3 regions of the Herbaspirillum camelliae genome follow, and region 1 is predicted to be linked to each of the others. Evidence: predicted binding sites of a transcription regulator. Region 1 holds the regulator's gene; each other region holds the start of a gene.

Region 1 (5,866 bases):
GCTTCCTTCTCGACGGCCTCAATGGCATGCACACGGATTTCGAGGTCATCGAAATTGGTCATCAGCGCCACCATCTCTTTCGCACACTTGACCGCCAGCTCTGCATGCTGATTGAAAAGGTCAAAGAATTTGCCTTCCGTCGGCATCAATCGTCCAAACATTTTTCTCTCTCATCAATGGTTAGCGCCCATGTAAAGCGCCGTTTTGAACCGGCCTGCGGCTGTCCCCTTGGAAAGCCGGTACCCCGCCCTGCCGATCCTGCACGAACGGCCTTGGGAGCCGTTCGCCTTGCATGACACGGGCGGCCCGACGCCGCCCGTGATCCTTGTGCAGCGACGCGCCCTGGTGGCGTGCCGCCGGTGGCATCAGTCGCCGCCGTAAGGCTGCGCCAGATTGCCGATATAGTTGTCGTACTTGGTATACATCCCCAGGAAGGACAGGCGAATGCTGCCGATGGGGCCATTACGTTGCTTGCCGATGATGATTTCCGCCGTGCCCTTGTCGGGCGAGTCCGGATTGTAAACTTCATCACGGTAAATGAACAAAATAACGTCAGCATCCTGTTCGATGGCGCCCGATTCCCGCAAGTCGGACATCACGGGACGCTTGTTGGGACGTTGTTCCAGCGAGCGGTTCAGCTGCGACAGCGCGATCACCGGGCAATTGAGTTCCTTGGCCAGGCCCTTCAAGCTACGCGAGATTTCCGAGATTTCGGAGGCGCGGTTTTCAGAAGAGCTGCCACCGTTACCCGACATCAGCTGCAGGTAGTCGATGATGATCAGGCCCAGCTTGCCGCACTGGCGCGCCAGGCGGCGCGAGCGTGCGCGCAATTCGATGGGCGACAGCGCCGGTGTTTCGTCGATGTAGAACTGGGCATCGTTCATCTTCTGGATGGCGTGCGTCAGGCGCGGCCAGTCCTCGTCCAGCAGGCGACCGGTACGCAGGCGGTGCTGGTCCAGGCGGCCGACCGAGCCCAGCATACGCATGGCCAACTGGGCGCCGCCCATTTCCATCGAAAACACCGCAACAGGCAGTCCCGATTCGATGGCGACGTGTTCGCCAATGTTGATCGAGAACGCCGTCTTACCCATGGAGGGACGACCGGCCACGATGATCAGGTCGCCTGGCTGCAGGCCGGAGGTCATCTTGTCCAGGTCCATGAAGCCGGTTGGCACACCAGTGATGTCGCTGGAGCTGTCGCGGTTGTAGAGCTCATCGATGCGCTCGACCACTTGCGTCAACAGCGGCTGGATTTCCATGAAGCCCTGCGAGCCGCGCGAACCCTCTTCGGCAATGGCGAAGATCTTGGATTCGGCCTCATCCAGCATGGACTTCACATCCTTGCCCTGCGGATTGAAGGCATTGCCGGAGATTTCGTCGGCCACCGTGATGAGCTTGCGCAGGATGCCGCGATCGCGGACGATCTCGGCATAGCGGCGGATGTTGGCTGCAGAAGGCGTGTTTTGCGCCAGCGCATTCAGGTAAACCAATCCGCCCACCTCTTCGGCCTTGCCGCTGGTGGACATGGCTTCGTAGACGGTGATGACGTCAGCGGGCTTGGTGCTGTTGATGAGCTTGACGATGTGCTCGAAGATGATGCGGTGATCGTAGCGGTAGAAGTCTTCGGCGCTGACGAAGTCGGCGATGCGGTCCCAGGCTGCGTTGTCCAGCAACAGGCCGCCCAGCACCGATTGCTCGGCCTCGATGGAGTGGGGCGGCACACGGAGCGCATCGAGCTGGGGGTCCGATGACTCTTTCTGGCCACGGAAAAATTCTGGATTGCCGCGGGACGATTCTTTCATGGCGCGCATTATAACCTGCTGATGTGAAGCCGTTGGTCAGGGCGGACGTTTTTGCACACCCTGATGCTGCGTGCGAACGAATGCAACATCAAGACATCTGCCGCCCCAGCCGATCCGGCCGCCAGTAGCGGGATATTTTGGTCAAACTGACAATAAAAAAGCCAGGCGAACCCGGCTTTTCTATTGCAAAACGAATTGCAGCAAACAGGCGTATTACGCTTGCTCGCCCTTGACAGCGATGGTGACGTCGACCACCACGTCGGTGTGCAGAGCAACCGACACCGGGTGCTCGCCAACGGTCTTCAGGGGACCGTTGGGCAGGCGCACCTGCGACTTCTCGACAGCAAAACCCTTCTTGCCCAGGGCTTCAGCGATGTCGAAGTTGGTCACGGAACCGAACAGACGGCCGTCAACGCCGGCCTTCTGCGACACTTCCACGGTGGCGCCGGTCAGCTTTTCGCCTTGGGCTTGGGCAGCGGCCAGCTTCTCGGCGGCAGCCTTTTCCAGGTCAGCGCGCTTGGCTTCGAATTCAGCGATGGCTGCATCGGTAGCGCGGCGGGCCTTGCGTTGCGGGATCAGGAAGTTGCGTGCGAAACCGTCCTTGACGCGCACGACATCACCCAGACCGCCGAGATTCACGATTTTTTCCAACAGAATGACTTGCATGTTTTTCTCCTATTTCTCGACGCTGATTAGGCGTTGTGCAGATCGGTGTACGGCAGCAGGGCCAGGTAACGCGCGCGCTTGATGGCGGTGTCAACTTGACGCTGGTAGTGGGCCTTGGTACCGGTCAGGCGTGCCGGCATGATCTTGCCGTTTTCCTGGACGAAGTCCTTCAGGGTGTCCACGTCCTTGTAATCGACCTGTTCAACGCCAGCGGCGGTGAAACGGCAGAATTTCTTGCGCTTGAACAGCGGGTTTTGCTGTTGACGCTTGTTTTTCAGCTTGCTTTTATCGAACTTTTTACCGAATGCCATGGTTGGCTCCTGTATCTAAAAATTGGGTAAGGTCTGTTTGGCTATCTTGCGCCGCTCAATCCGGCGCGACCGGGCCAAAATCAACGATATGAAACACGACGCTCTTGCTGTTGCGATTCTTGCGGGCCAAAAAGCCGGTGAACCGGAAGACTTCACCCAGTGCCGCCCTGTTGAGCGCACCGGAGATTTCCCCCGCTGCCAGCGCCGCGATCTCGAATTCGACCTGACGCTTCATGCCAGCTTCCACCTGTTCCGACTGATGCTGCAACCTGGCAGTGACAATCGGGATACCGGCCGGCGTATAACGTAGGACATCACGTTCGGCCAGGCTGGCGATGACTTGAAACTGGTTCACTCTCCGCTATGTTCGCAGCGCTTAAGCTGCCGGAGCTTCGGTACGGCTCTTGGCCGCGTCTTCCTTCTGCACTGCCTTCAGGATGGGGGAAGGACCGGTTTCGGCCTTCTTCATCTTGACGGTCAGGTGGCGCAGGACGGCGTCGTTGAACTTGAAGCCGGTTTCGATTTCAGCCAGCGTTTCGCTGTCGACTTCGATGTTCAGGCAGACGTAGTGAGCCTTGGCCAGCTTCTGGATCTGGTAGGCCAGTTGACGACGACCCCAATCTTCGACACGGTGGACCTTGCCGCCGCGGGTGGTGACGATGCCCTTGTAACGCTCGATCATCGCCGGCACTTGCTCGCTTTGGTCCGGGTGGACGATAAATACGATTTCATAATGACGCATGTAGACTCCTTATGGACTTATTGAAGACGCCCACCCCGGCGTCAAGACGGGTGTGGGAAGAGGAAAACCCAAGATCATACAAGCTTTTGGACATAACAGCAATCATGGGCACGTCCGACCGAGGCCTGGCAGCGACAAATCACCTTCATTGAAGGACAAGAAGGCGCAGGGGCGCAGAAAGAGAGCGATCCTCTCACCATTTTCAGCCCCTCTATATATAGAGGGCCAACTGTCCATCTATCTATAAGTGAAGAAGTGAAGAAAAACAGCAAAAGCCGCGTTTTCGACCGCTGGAAATGCATGTTGCCGTTGACACAAGGATTGCACCTGTATAAAAATACAGACTGTTCATCCACACAGCCTTCCCCGAGAGAAAGGCCCTTCCATGCTCAAACTGACCGCGCGCCAGGAACAGATCCTGAACCTGATCAAGAACGCCATCGAGAACACCGGCTTCCCCCCCACGCGCGCCGAGATTGCCGCCGAGCTGGGCTTCCGCTCTGCCAATGCCGCCGAAGAACACCTGCAGGCCCTGGCGCGCAAGGGCGCCATCGAGATCTCGCCGGGCACCTCGCGCGGCATCCGCCTGCGCGAACCGGGTGGCCTGGCTGCCAGCCGCCAGATGGCGCTGCCTCATCCCGCCCTGATGCAACTGAGCCTGCCGCTGATCGGGCGTGTCGCCGCAGGCTCTCCCATCCTGGCCCAGGAACACGTGGAAAAGACTTACCAGGTCGACCCGGCCATGTTCTCCGGCAAGCCGGACTATCTGCTCAAGGTACGCGGCATGTCCATGCGCGACGCCGGCATCCTCGATGGCGACCTGCTGGCCGTGCGCAAGACCGACCAGGCCCGCAATGGCCAGATCGTGGTGGCCCGGCTGGCTGACGAAGTCACGGTCAAGCGCTACCAGAAGACCGGCTCCGTGATCACCCTCTTCCCGGAAAATCCCGACTTCGAACCCATCATCGTCAAGCCCAACGAAGAACAGTTCGCCCTGGAAGGCCTGGCCGTAGGGCTCATGCGCAGCTGGAACTAGACGCCGAAGACCCCACCGCGCCGCAGAAAGCTCCGCACTGCGACCGGGAAGCACCCGAACCATGCAAAACCTTCGTCTAAAACGAAGGTTTTTTGCTTTCTGTTTTCCTCTTCGCCTGGACGTCGGCGCGCATATCATCCCTGCTGGAAAGCTATATCCGGTGCAACTACAGCACCCAACCACAAGGACCCCCTTCGATGTCGACGCGCAAGAACAGCAACAAGCACGGCAAGCCGGTCACCCCGCCGCCCAAGCATCCCCTGCAAGACCTGCTCGACGTGCGCAAGGCGCTTGACCTGCTGGATAGCCGCAAGACCGACGAAGCCAAGGCATTATGCATGGCGGTCCTGTCGCGCAATCCCACGCTGGTGTTCGCCAATCATGCGCGCGGACTGGTGGCCATGCACGAAGGCAAGTTCGCCGACGCCGAAGCCTATCTGCGCAAGGCCATCGAAGCCGATCCCGAAAACGCCGAATACATGAGCAACCTGGCCGGCACGGTGCTGAGCCAGGACCGCATCGACGAAGCCATCTCCATCTACGAGCACGCCATCCGCATCGACCGGGACCACCGCGCCTCGCGCATAGGCCTGGCCAATGCCCTGCACGAGAAGAATGACCCGGAAGCCTCGGTCGCCTATTTCGAGGACGCCGTCAAGCGAGAACCCAATGCGCCCGGCCCCCTCTCCCACCTCGGCCGCGCCCTGATCGAATGCAAGCGCTACAACGAAGCCGTGGCCGTGATCCTCAAGTCGCTGGAACTGCAGATCAGTTTCGCGCCGTCCCATACCGCCCTGGGCGAGGCTTTCCATGCCATGGAGATGTACAAGGAAGCCATCGAGTCCCACAAGACGGCCATCCTGTTGGATCCCCAGGATACCTATGCGCACAACAAGATTGCCGATTCCTACCTGAAGCTGAACCGGATCGACGAGGCCCACGAACACCTGTTGCGCGTCATCGAAATCGCCCCCAAGGATCCCAATGCCTACGTCAAGCTGGGATCGAGCTATTTCTCCACCAGTGACCGTTTTGACGATGCCATGCGCATGTTCAACAAGGCGCTGGAAGTGGATTCCAAACACGCCCTCACCTATAACAACATCGGCGCCATCCAGCACGATCACGGCGACCTCGAAGACGCCATCGGCAACTTCCGCAAGGCGCTGGAACTGCGTCCCAACTATCCCACGGCCAGGCACAATATCGCCCTGAGCCTGCTGCTGCAGGGCCACCTCAAGGAAGGCTGGGAGTGCCATGAGAGCCGCCTGGTGACGCGCGAACGCTCGCACGTCTACCGCCTGATCCA
Region 2 (5,866 bases), 3.1 Mb from region 1:
CGCACCCGCAACAGCCTGGATGGTGCAGTCACTGGACTATCGCCCTACCTGACGCACGGCATGGTCAGCCTGCGCGAGGTGCTCGCTGGGGTGTGCCAGCGCTACCCGCTGGAGATCCAGCACAAGTTCGTCTATGAGCTCGGCTGGCGCGCTTTCTATCGCGATGTCTGGGCACGCCGGGGAGCGCGCATCTTCGACTCGCTGCACGCCGGCCCCTTGCCCGAGGCCGCCTATGCGCGCGAGCTGCCTGATGACATCCGCGCCGGTGCGACCGGCCTGCCGGTCATCGACCAGGCCGTGCGCACCCTCTACGCCACTGGCAACCTGCACAACCACGCCCGCATGTGGCTGGCCAGCTATGTCGTGCATCTGCGCAAGGTGCATTGGCGCGCCGGCGCGGACTGGATGGTGGGCCATCTGCTGGACGGCGACCTGGCCAGCAATCACCTGAGCTGGCAATGGGTGGCCGGGACCGGTAGCCACAAGCCCTACCTGTTCAATGCCGAGAATGTGGCCAAGTACGCGCCGCCGCAGTGGCACAGTCCGGGCACGGCCCTCGACGTCAGCTATGAGGCGCTGGGCGAGCTGGCTCTGCAGCCTGATCCGGTTCCGGCTGAACCGGGCGTGCGCAGGCTAGTGCGCTGCCAGGAACCGGCCCTGCTGGCCGAGCCGCCCAGCAGCCTGGACACCTGCGCACCCGATGCCCAGGCCGTCGCGGGGCGCGATGTCTGGCTGGTCCATCCCTGGAGCCTGGGCGAACTGCCCGCCACGCTTGGCCCGGATACCGTGGTGGTGGGGCTGTACCTGTCGGACTTCCACCTGCTCTGGCCTTGGGACCAGCGCCGTTGGCGCTTCGTCGGCGCCCGCATGCGTGAGCTGACGGCGCTGCGCTGGCATGGCGACGCCGCCAGCGTCGGACGCGCCTTGAAGGCAGCGCGCAGCGTGCGCTGCCAGCTTGATCCCCACCTCGCCCCCTGGTTGCCGCTGTGGGCGCAATGCCAGAACCCGCCGGCATTGTTCCCGCCAGTGGACAAGCCTTGCGACCTGTTTACCCAATGGTGGCGGCGCAGCACCCAGGGTCTGCAGACGGCTGCGCAATTGCTGGCAGCCGAAGGACGGCGTGATGAGCGATGACAGCAGCACCTCCAGGGGCGAGCTGACCGTGCTCTACGACGGCAGCTGTCCGCTGTGCCGCCGGGAGATCGGCTTGTACCAGCGCATTGGCGAGGATGCGCCCTTGCGCTTCTGTGATATCAGCCAGCCCTGTATCCCGGCAGATGAACTTCCCGTGGGCCTCACACGCGCCCAGTTGCTGGCGCGCTTTCATGTGCGCCGCGACGACGGCGCGGTCTTCAGTGGCGCCGAGGCCTTCGTGCAACTGTGGCGGACCTTGCCCGGCTGGCGTTGGCTGGCGCGTCTGGCGCGACTGCCAGGGATGTTGTGGCTGATGGAGCGCAGCTATCGCATCTTCCTGCGCCTGCGTCCGGCCCTCCAGCGATGGGTTATGCGCCGGGAGCGCCGCTGACATTTCTTGCGTCGTGACCGCGTACTGTTCCAGCGCCTGCCTGAGCGCCTGATCGGTTAGACTGGCGGGCATGAAAATCCTCGGTATCGACCCAGGCTTGCGCACCACCGGTTTCGGGGTCATCCACAAGCAGGGCAACACGCTGTCCTACATCGCTTCCGGCACCATCAAGACGCCGGACGGCGATCTTCCCTCACGCCTGAAGGTCATCCTGGCCAGCGTGGGCGAAGTGGTGAAGTCCTATACGCCTGATTGTGCCGCCATCGAAAAGGTATTCGTCAACGTCAACCCGCAATCCACGCTGCTGCTGGGACAGGCCCGTGGCGCGGCGATCTGTGCGCTGGTGGCGGCTGACCTGGCGGTGGCCGAATACACGGCCCTGCAGGTCAAGCAGGCCGTGGCCGGCCATGGACGCGCCCAGAAGGCGCAGGTGCAGGAAATGGTGGCGCGGCTGCTCAAGCTGCCCGGGCTGCCCGGCACCGATGCCGCCGACGCCCTGGGCGTGGCGATCTGCCACGCGCATGGGGGCGGGGTCTTGTCCGACCTCGGCGCGCTGGCCCCGGCGCTGGCGCGCAAGGGCATCCGCATGCGCGGCGGGCGCCTGGTCGGTTAGTTTTTCTTCTTGAAGAGCGACAGCACCCGCTGCGCCAGCTTCACGATCACCAGCACCACCGCCCCGGAGAGTACGCCAAAGAGCGCATTCAATACCGCAGGGGCAATCGCGCCCAGTACCGGGCCGATCACCGCCACGCCCTCGACTGCCACCGCTGCCGCTTCGATGGCGTGATGGGCGAACGGCAGGCCATGCGTCAGGATGCCGCCACCGACCATGAACATGGCGATGGTGCCGATCACCGACAGGCTGCGCATCATCTTCGGCGCGGCCGCCAGCACGGCGCGACCGATGCCGGCCTTGACGCGCCCCCAGGCGCTGGCGCTGGCGTGCTGCACCAGGTACAGGCCGCCATCATCAAGCTTGACGATGCCCGCCACCAGACCATAGACCCCCGCCGTCATGATCAGCGCGATGCCCACCAGCACCGTGATCTGCTGCTGCAAGGACGCACCGGCGACCGTGCCCAGCGTGATGGCGATGATCTCGGCCGAGAGGATGAAGTCGGTGCGCACGGCGTCCTTGATCTTTTCCTGCTCGTAGATCAGCGGATCAACGTCCTCGGCAGCCGTAGCGGCCACTTCGTGATGCTCTTCGTCGTGCGGCAGGTATTTGTGGGCCAGCTTCTCGAAGCCCTCGAAGCACAGGAAAGCGCCACCCAGCATCAGCAGCGGCGTCACCGCCCAGGGGATGAAGGCGCTGATGGCCAAGGCGGCGGGCACCAGGATGGCCTTGTTCTTCAGCGAGCCCTTGGCCACCGCCCACACCACCGGCAGTTCACGCTCGGCGCGCACGCCGGCGACCTGCTGGGCATTGAGGGCCAGGTCGTCGCCCAGCACGCCGGCGGTCTTCTTGGCCGCGACCTTGGTCATCAGGGAAACATCGTCGAGAACGGTGGCGATGTCGTCAATCAATGCAAAAAAGGCGCTGCCGGCCATGTTTTTCCTTTGTCTTCTCTCTGTGAGGGGGGCTTGGATACTGTTTATCCGAACAGTGCTGTATCATCCCGGGATTATCACAGAAGCTGCACCTCACGCACACCACTGACGCCATGATCGGTCGCCTCTCCGGAATCCTTCTCGAAAAACTTCCCCCCAACCTGCTGGTGGACTGCCAGGGCGTCGGCTATGAAGTGGCCGTGCCCATGAGCACCTACTACAACCTGCCGGCCCTGGGCGAGAAGGTCACCTTGCTCACGCACCTGGCCATCCGCGAGGATGCGCACATCCTGTTCGGGTTTGGGACTGCCGAAGAACGCAATACGTTCAAGGAGCTGATCAAGATTTCGGGCGTGGGTGCGCGTACCGCGCTATCCATCCTCTCGGGGATGTCGGTGGCCGACCTGGCCCAGGCCGTCACCCTGCAGGAAGCAGGCCGCCTCACCCGCGTGCCGGGCATCGGCAAGAAGACCGCCGAACGCCTGCTGCTGGAGTTGAAGGGCAAGCTCGGCGCCGATCTGGGCGCGGTGGCCGGCGTGGTCCACAGCGACGCCAGCGCCGACATCCTCAACGCCCTGCTGGCGCTGGGCTATTCGGACAAGGAAGCGACCCTGGCCATGAAGCAGGTGCCCAAGGACAGTACCGTCTCGGACGGCATCAAGCTGGCCTTGAAGGCGCTTTCCAAGGGCTGATGCAAAGGCAGCGGCAGACAAGGATTAGAGCATGAGCATCCAGACCGACGATTTTTCCGAACAGCGCATCATCTCCGCCACGCCGGCCTCGGCCAACGAGGAAGCCGTCGAGCGCGCCCTGCGGCCCAAGCAGCTGGACGAATACGTCGGCCAGGAAAAGGTGCGCGCCCAGCTGGAAATCTTCATCTCCGCTGCCCGCAAGCGCGGCGAGCCGCTCGACCATACCCTGCTGTTCGGTCCGCCCGGCCTGGGCAAGACCACCATGGCCCACATCATCGCCCGCGAGATGGGCGTGAACCTGCGCCAGACCTCCGGCCCCGTGCTGGAGCGCGCCGGCGACCTAGCCGCCTTGCTCACCAATCTCGAAGCCAATGACGTGCTCTTCATCGACGAGATTCACCGCATGTCGCCCGTGGTGGAGGAAATCCTCTACCCAGCGCTGGAGGATTATCAGATCGACATCATGATCGGCGAAGGCCCGGCCGCCCGTTCGGTGCGCCTGGACCTGCAACCCTTCACCCTGGTGGGCGCCACCACCCGCGCCGGCATGCTCACCAACCCGCTGCGCGACCGCTTCGGCATCGTCGCCCGGCTGGAGTTCTACACCCCGCCCGAGCTGGCCCGCATCGTTACCCGCAGCGCCGGGTTGTTGAATGCTCCCATCGTCGAGGACGGTGCGCTGGAAATCGCCCGCCGCAGCCGTGGCACCCCGCGTATTGCCAACCGCCTGCTGCGCCGCGTGCGCGACTACGCCGAGGTCAAGGGCCAGGGCCGTATCACCCGCGAGATGGCTGATGCCGCGCTGGTGATGCTGGACGTGGACCCGGTCGGTTTCGACCTGATGGACCGCAAGCTGCTCGAAGCCGTGCTATTCAAGTTCGGCGGCGGCCCGGTCGGGCTGGACAACCTGGCGGCGGCCATCGGCGAAGAACGCGACACCATCGAAGACGTGCTCGAACCCTACCTGATCCAGCAAGGCTATCTGCAGCGCACCCCCCGTGGTCGTATCGCCACCGGCGCGGCCTATCAGCACTTCGGCGTGACCGCTCCGCGCACCAGTCCCAATGGCGATCTGTGGGGTGGCTGAAGACGGTTGCTCGCCTGCATGGCCCCGCCTGTCCCGGCAACTGAACAGCAGCGTGGCGCAGTGCCGCCTGGACTGATGAAATTTTTGTCAGACATCATATAAAAGCGAGTTTTTGCTTGTGCAAAAACTAATCGTCATCGACAATGGATAGCTATTCACTATCTTTCGATGTGAGCCCTCCATGCTAATGTCGAGCCAAGCCCTTCGATACGCGCATCAGTTGCTGGATGCCCGCGCCCAGTCCAAGGTCATCCCGCGCATCTCCGAGTCCGAGCCGCTGTCGGTAGAAGACGCCTACGAGATTGCCCACAACATCCGCAACATCCGCGTGGCCCAGGGCGAGCAGCCCATCGGCCGCAAGATCGGTTTTGTGGTGCGCAAGAACTGGGAGCGCTACGGCATCATCGACGATGCCCGCATCCCGACCTGGGCGCCGATGTATGACAGCACCGTGCGCTTCGCCGAAGACAATCACGGTCTGCAGTCGCTGACCGGCGCGGTGCAACCGCGCATCGAACCGGAGATCGTCTTCAAGCTGGGCAAGACGCCCGCACCGGATGCCTCGCTGGAAGAACTGGCGGATTGCCTGGAATGGATGGCGCACGGCTTCGAAATCGTGGTCTGCCCCTTCCCGAAATGGGAATTCACCGTGGCCGACTCGATTGCCGCCTTCGGCCTGCATGGCACCCTGATCGTGGGCGAGCCGCATGTGCTGTCCTCGGCCAGCCGGCATCACCTGCCGCAGATCCTGGCCAGCGCCAGCGTGTCCCTGTCCTGCAGTACCGAGTCCGCCAGCGTCCTGCGCGCCGCCGGTTTCTGCAATGACGAGATGGACAGCCCCCTGCATGCGCTGTGGCACCTGCACCAGCTGCTGCAGAAGCAGACCCGCTTCCGCAAGCTGCAGGCCGGCGAGATCATCACCACCGGCACCTGGACCGACGCCTGTCCCATCGAGCCGGGCCAGACCTGGACCACGGCCTTCTCCGGCGTGACCCTGCCGGGCCTGACCGT
Region 3 (5,866 bases), 330 kb from region 1:
CCACAAGCCCAATACCAGCATCTTCGAAGGCCAGTTGGCGATGCAGAACGGCTATCTCAAGACCCGTACCGGCACCGAGGGCTTTGCCACGGCCACCAGCATCGACGGCGTCTTCGCCGCCGGCGACGTGCAGGACCACGTCTATCGCCAGGCCATCACCAGCGCCGGCACCGGCTGCATGGCCGCGCTGGATGCACAGCGCTACCTGGAAGGACTGGAATAATCTTGCTGCGCTGCGAGAACTCGCAGCGCGACGGAGCATCCAAGGGCCGGGACGAGCAGATCGTCCCGGCTTTTTTGTTTTCAATCCGGCAACTCCCTCTTTCCCCAAGGAAAACAACGTGCCCCGTCCCGCGTCCGCCATCACCGTCGCCCTCGCCCTGCTGGCCCTGGGCGGCATCCTGGCCGCCTGCAGCGCCTCGCGTGAGCCGCAGGGCACTGCCGCCACTGATCCGGCCGATGCTGCCGCCAGCCAGTGCGACGCCGGTAAGGTCCAGCGCTGGATAGGCGAAGACCTGAGCGGCTATGTGGAACGCCAGGCGGCCGCCGAGTCCGGCGCCCAGGAAACACGCGTGCTCAAGCCCGGCGACGCGGCCACGATGGACTTCAATCCGCGCCGGCTCAACATCCACGTCGACCCGGGCGGCGTCATCATCAAGCTGGCCTGCGGCTGAAGACTGCGCCAGCTTCTGCTACAGTAGCCCGCTCAGGGACAAATTCGCTACAGGGTTGGGGTGGCTGTCATGGCGACTATGAAGGATTTTGCGGCGCTCAAGGGATTGCGCCGCGACCTGCAAGAGCAGGAAAAAGCGCGCGCGCTGGCCTTGGCCGAGCGAGCGCGCCAGGAAGCGGCCATCCGCGAAGAGGCCAACCTCTTCCGCAACAGCATCGGCCAGATCGCGCCGCTGCGCAGCAAGGCCATCGACAAGGCGCTTCACTTGCCCGACGCGCCCTTGCCCATCCCGCGCCAGCACCTGGCCGATGAGCAGGCGGCGCTGCTGGAGTCGCTCTCCGACGAATTCACCATCGACACACTGATGGACAGCGACGAAAACCTCAGTTTCGCCCGCCCTGGCGTGGGCATGGACGTGCTCTCCAAGCTGCGGCGCGGCAACTGGGTGATCCAGGCCCAGCTCGACCTGCACGGCTACCGGCGCGATCAGGCGCGTGAAGCATTAGGTGAATTTTTGCGTCAATCGCGCCGCCGTGGCCTGCGCTGCGTGCGGGTGATCCATGGCAAGGGCCTGGGCTCGGTCAACAAGGAGCCCGTACTCAAGCACAAGGTACGCAACTGGCTGGCCCAGAAGGATGAAGTCATGGCCTTCTGCCAGGCCCGCGCGGCCGACGGTGGCGCGGGGGCGCTGGTGGTGCTGCTCAAGTCCAGCGAGCGGGCCTGACCGAACGGCCACCGGCAAGCTCCGCATCAGAACAGATCCATCTGCCCGTCCGACCTGGCTGGCTGCCGCAGCGCTTCAGGCGCCCACTGTGGCCGCTTGAAGCAACTTGCATCCAGCGTAGCAAACGCCCGGTTGCGATGATGGATACCCAGACGCCGGCTGGCCTTCTCGAAACGCTGATGCAGCAGGTCCGCCCAGACGCCCGTGCCACGCATGCGGGTGGCGAAATCGGCGTCGTAATCCTTGCCGCCGCGCATGTCCTGGATGCGGTTCATCACCCGCGCCGCCCGGTCGGGGAAATGCGCCTGCAGCCATTGCCGGAACAGCGGGCTGACCTCCCACGGCAACCTCAGCACGATATAGCCCGCCTGGCGTGCGCCAGCCTCTACTGCCGCCTCCATCACCCGTTCCAGATCAGGTTCAGTCACAAAGGGAATCACCGGCGCAATCGACACGCTCACCGGGATGCCCGCCTCGGCCAGGGTGCGGATCACCCGCAAGCGCCGCGCCGGGCTGGCCGCGCGCGGCTCCAGCGTGCGGGCGATGGCGGGATCGAGCGTGGTGATGGTGACAGCCACGATGGCCTGATCCTTGGCGGCCATGGCGGCCAGCAAGTCAATGTCGCGCTCGATCAGGGCGGACTTGGTGATCAGGGCGACCGGGTTTTCGCAATCGTGCAGGATCTGCAGAATGCGCCGGGTCAGTTGGCGTTCGCGCTCGATGGGCTGGTAGGCGTCGGTATTGATGCCCACGGTGATGGTGTCGGGCTGGTAGGAGGGCTTGGCCAGCTCGCGCAGCAAGAGCTCGGGGGCATTGGTCTTGGCCACCAGCCGGCTTTCGAAGTCCAGGCCTGGCGAAAGCCCCAGGTAGCTGTGCGATGGACGGGCAAAACAGTAGATGCAGCCATGTTCGCAGCCCCGGTAGGGATTCAAGGACAGCGAGAACGGCAGGTCCGGTGAGCTATTGCGGCTGATGATGGACTTGGCGGTTTCTTCGGTGACGATGGTCTTCAGGCGCGCCGGCTCCTCGTCGTGCTCAAGCGCGGCAGCACCCTCTCCCTCGGCCCAATGCATGGGCTGCCAGCCATCGTCGAACTCTTCCCGGCTCACCGATTCATAGCGCCCCCGCAGGTTGGTGACCGCACCCCGTCCCTTCTGGGCTACCTGGCTGCGATGGATGAAGGTCGCAGGCGTGAGGCTAGGATCGTCCTCTGCCGTGGGCGCTGGCTGGGTCGGAAAAGGTTGGGCGATGCCCTGCGGAAATTTGGGGAAGGAGGCCACCGGAAGCTCAACAATACTGTATTTATATACAGTATTCTGCCTTCACTTGGACGGCCCTGCAAATGCTGTTTCAATTTGTCCGGCTGCCGCATTAATCGGTTATGCTAATTCACCCTCAGCTTCCCAACAGAGAAGAAAGCCACCACAAGGGGGAACAAGGACCGCCAGAGGTCCCAAGGAGACAAGGATGCAATACCAGGCAAACCGGCCCGGCGCCGGTGCATTGCTGGGCACCTCGCCGCTGGTGCAGGCCAGCACCGATGGCGTGCCGGATCTGCAGGCCATCGAGCGCTCTCACCAGCGCAGCTCGTCCTACGGCATCACGCGCGGCCAGCGGCCCGACCTCGACTCGCTCTCGCGCGCCGACCTGGCGCAGACCCTCGAAGCCAACCAGACCCTCTCCGGCCACGCCCGCCCGGTCATGGAAACCCTCTACGACCAGATCCGCAATACCCACAGCATGGTGATCCTGTCGGATGCGGAAGGCACCATCCTGCATACCCTCGGCGACAGCGATTTCCTGGCCAAGGCTGATCGCGTGGCCCTTGGGCCGGGTGGTCGCTGGTCCGAGCAACTGCGCGGCACCAATGCCATCGGCACAGCGCTGTTCGAGCAGAAGCCCACTACCGTGCACGCCCAGCAGCATTACCTGGACGCCAATCGCTTCCTGACCTGTTCGGCCGCCCCCATCTTCGACCATCGCGGCCAGGTGCTGGGGGTGCTGGATGTCTCGGGCGAATGCGGCAGCTTCCACAAGCACACCATGGCGCTGGTGCGCATGTCGGCGCAGATGATCGAAAACCATCTGTTGGCCGGCAGCTTTCCTGATTGCATCACCCTGCATTTCCACAGCCGCGCCGAATTCGTCGGTACGCTGGTCGAGGGCATCGTCAGCTTCACGCCGGGCGGTCGCTTCCTGGCGGCCAATCGCAGCGCGCAGTTCCAGCTGGGGCTGACGCTCTCGGCACTGCAGTCGCATACCTTTGCGTCGCTCTTCGGGGTGCCGCTGTCGCTGCTGTTCGAGCATCATCGCAAGGCCGCCCCAGGCCTGCTGGAGCTGTGCCTGCACAATGGCATCCGCATCCATGGCCGCGCAGAACTGCGGCTGCGCGACCAGCATTTCCAGAATGCGCGCGAAGCCGTGATCGAGGCACCGGAAGTACTGCCCGCCAGCCCATCTGCTCGCCCAGCCCCACCTGTGCGCCCCCATCCGGGCCAGCCGCGTGGCGGCCTGCAAGCCCTCGATACCGGCGACGCCCGCATGAGCGCCATCATCGGCAAGTTGCGCAAGGTGATCGACCGCGACATCCCGGTCCTCATCACCGGTGAAACCGGCACCGGCAAGGAGTGGCTGGCACAGGCCATCCACCGCGAAAGCGCACGCTGTAGTACCACCCAAACCCGGGGCGGCGCAGCCCCCTTCGTAGCCGTGAATTGTTCGGCCATTCCCGAGAACCTGATCGAGGCCGAACTGTTCGGTTATGAAGACGGCGCCTTCACCGGAGCCCGCCGCAAAGGCGCGCTGGGCAAGATCGCACAGGCCCAGGGCGGTACCCTCTTCCTCGACGAGATCGGCGACATGCCGCTGGCCCTGCAAGGCCGCCTGCTGCGCGTGCTGCAGGAACGCGCAGTAACACCCTTGGGTAGCCAACGCGTCATCCCGGTGGACTTTGCGCTGGTGTGCGCCACCAACCAACCCCTGCGCGAGATGACTGCGCGTCATGCCTTCCGTGAAGATCTGTACTACCGCATCAACGGTTTGCAGGTAAAGCTGCCCGCCTTGCGCGAGCGCAGCGACCTGAGCGCCCTGATTGACCGCATCCTGGAACAGGAAGGCGGCCGCGATGCACCCCGCTTTGATACCCAGGCCCTCGCATTGCTGCAGGCCAGCCGCTGGCCGGGCAATCTGCGGCAACTGTCCAACCTGATCCGCACCGCGCTGGCCATGGCCGATGGAGAGGCCCGGATAGGCGTAGAACACCTGCCAGATGACTTTCTGGAAGAGGCAGCGCCGCTGCTGGCGGCGGGCGGGATGCCTGCCCCGGCAGCCTATGAAGAGATGGACGAAAAACCGCTGTCCATGCACGACAACGAATGGGCCGCCATCGAACGCGCCCTGCGCACCCATGACGGCAACGTCAGCGCCGCCGCCAAGGCGCTGGGGGTATCGCGCAATACGCTCTACCGCCGCTTCAAGTCACGCGGGCACTGAGCGGGGCCAGGGCGTCATACTCCTCATCGGTAAACAGCCGCGAGCGCGTCAGGAAGCGCTTGCCGCTGCCGTTCTCCAACGAGAACATGCCGCCATTGCCATTGACCACATCAATGATCAGTTGCGTGTGCTTCCAGTACTCGAACTGGTCAGCGCCGATGTAGAACGGCACGCCATCGATGTCGCCAAGATAGACATCGGTATCGCCCAGGGTGAAATCGCCCTCGGGATAGCACATCGGTGCGCTGCCATCGCAGCAGCCGCCGGACTGGAAAAAGATCAGCGCGCCATGCCGCGTCTTCAACTGTCGCAGCAGGTCCACGGTAGCGTCGGTGGCGGTGACGCGGGGTAAGGCTGTCATCGGCATCCTCCTGCCTCAATGATCCAGATAAAAACGGCGCCGGCCGCACAGAGCGGACCGGCGCCGAAGCTGCCTTGCTGCAAAGGAGACCAGCGAAGGTTCAGAAGAAGCCCAGCGCCTTGGGGCTGTAGCTGACCAAGAGGTTCTTGGTCTGCTGGTAGTGGTCCAGCATCATCTTGTGGTTCTCGCGGCCAATGCCGGATTGCTTGTAGCCGCCGAAAGCCGCATGCGCCGGATAGAGGTGATAGCAGTTGGTCCACACACGGCCAGCCTGGATCTCGCGGCCCATGCGGAAGGCGCGCGTGCCATCCCGGGTCCACAGGCCCGCGCCCAGGCCGTACAGCGTGTCATTGGCAATGGCCAGCGCTTCTTCTTCATCCTTGAAGGTGGTCACCGAGACCACCGGGCCAAAGATTTCTTCCTGGAAGATGCGCATCTTGTTATTGCCCTGGAACACGGTCGGCTTGACGTAGTAGCCCGAGGCCAGGTCGCCGCCCAGTTCTTCCCGTCCGCCGCCGGCCAGCACCTTGGCGCCTTCCTGCTTGCCGATGTCGATATAGGACAGGATCTTTTCCAACTGCTCCTGCGAGGCCTGCGCGCCGATCATGGTGCTTTT

The links. The regulator LexA, encoded in region 1, represses DNA repair genes until DNA is damaged. The targets are predictions, from matches to a motif close to ACTGTATNNNNATACAGT.
Region 2: ruvA (Holliday junction branch migration protein RuvA) is a predicted target of LexA. The motif match lies at 3,116-3,133, and genes of this name have one in related genera.
Region 3: BGK68_RS15790 (PA0069 family radical SAM protein) is a predicted target of LexA. The motif match lies at 2,693-2,710, and genes of this name have one in related genera.

Annotation. Positions count from the first base shown of each region.
Region 1 is NZ_KV880769.1:3,882,935-3,888,800, reverse strand. Features, by position in the region: gene BGK68_RS17505 (DUF47 domain-containing protein) at 1-161, opposite strand, end outside; gene BGK68_RS17500 (replicative DNA helicase) at 366-1,811, opposite strand; gene rplI (50S ribosomal protein L9) at 2,016-2,468, opposite strand; gene rpsR (30S ribosomal protein S18) at 2,495-2,779, opposite strand; gene priB (primosomal replication protein N) at 2,835-3,134, opposite strand; gene rpsF (30S ribosomal protein S6) at 3,156-3,521, opposite strand; gene lexA (transcriptional repressor LexA) at 3,907-4,557, shown strand; gene BGK68_RS17470 (tetratricopeptide repeat protein) at 4,755-5,866, shown strand, end outside.
Region 2 is NZ_KV880769.1:746,835-752,700, reverse strand. Features, by position in the region: gene BGK68_RS03425 (FAD-binding domain-containing protein) at 1-1,134, shown strand, start outside; gene BGK68_RS03420 (thiol-disulfide oxidoreductase DCC family protein) at 1,124-1,525, shown strand; gene ruvC (crossover junction endodeoxyribonuclease RuvC) at 1,596-2,138, shown strand; gene BGK68_RS03410 (DUF808 domain-containing protein) at 2,135-3,076, opposite strand; gene ruvA (Holliday junction branch migration protein RuvA) at 3,190-3,768, shown strand; gene ruvB (Holliday junction branch migration DNA helicase RuvB) at 3,800-4,855, shown strand; gene BGK68_RS03395 (2-keto-4-pentenoate hydratase) at 5,037-5,866, shown strand, end outside.
Region 3 is NZ_KV880769.1:3,551,310-3,557,175, reverse strand. Features, by position in the region: gene trxB (thioredoxin-disulfide reductase) at 1-223, shown strand, start outside; gene BGK68_RS15800 (I78 family peptidase inhibitor) at 342-674, shown strand; gene BGK68_RS15795 (Smr/MutS family protein) at 744-1,397, shown strand; gene BGK68_RS15790 (PA0069 family radical SAM protein) at 1,424-2,677, opposite strand; gene BGK68_RS15785 (sigma-54-dependent Fis family transcriptional regulator) at 2,865-4,889, shown strand; gene BGK68_RS15780 (DUF779 domain-containing protein) at 4,870-5,250, opposite strand; gene adh (aldehyde dehydrogenase) at 5,351-5,866, opposite strand, start outside.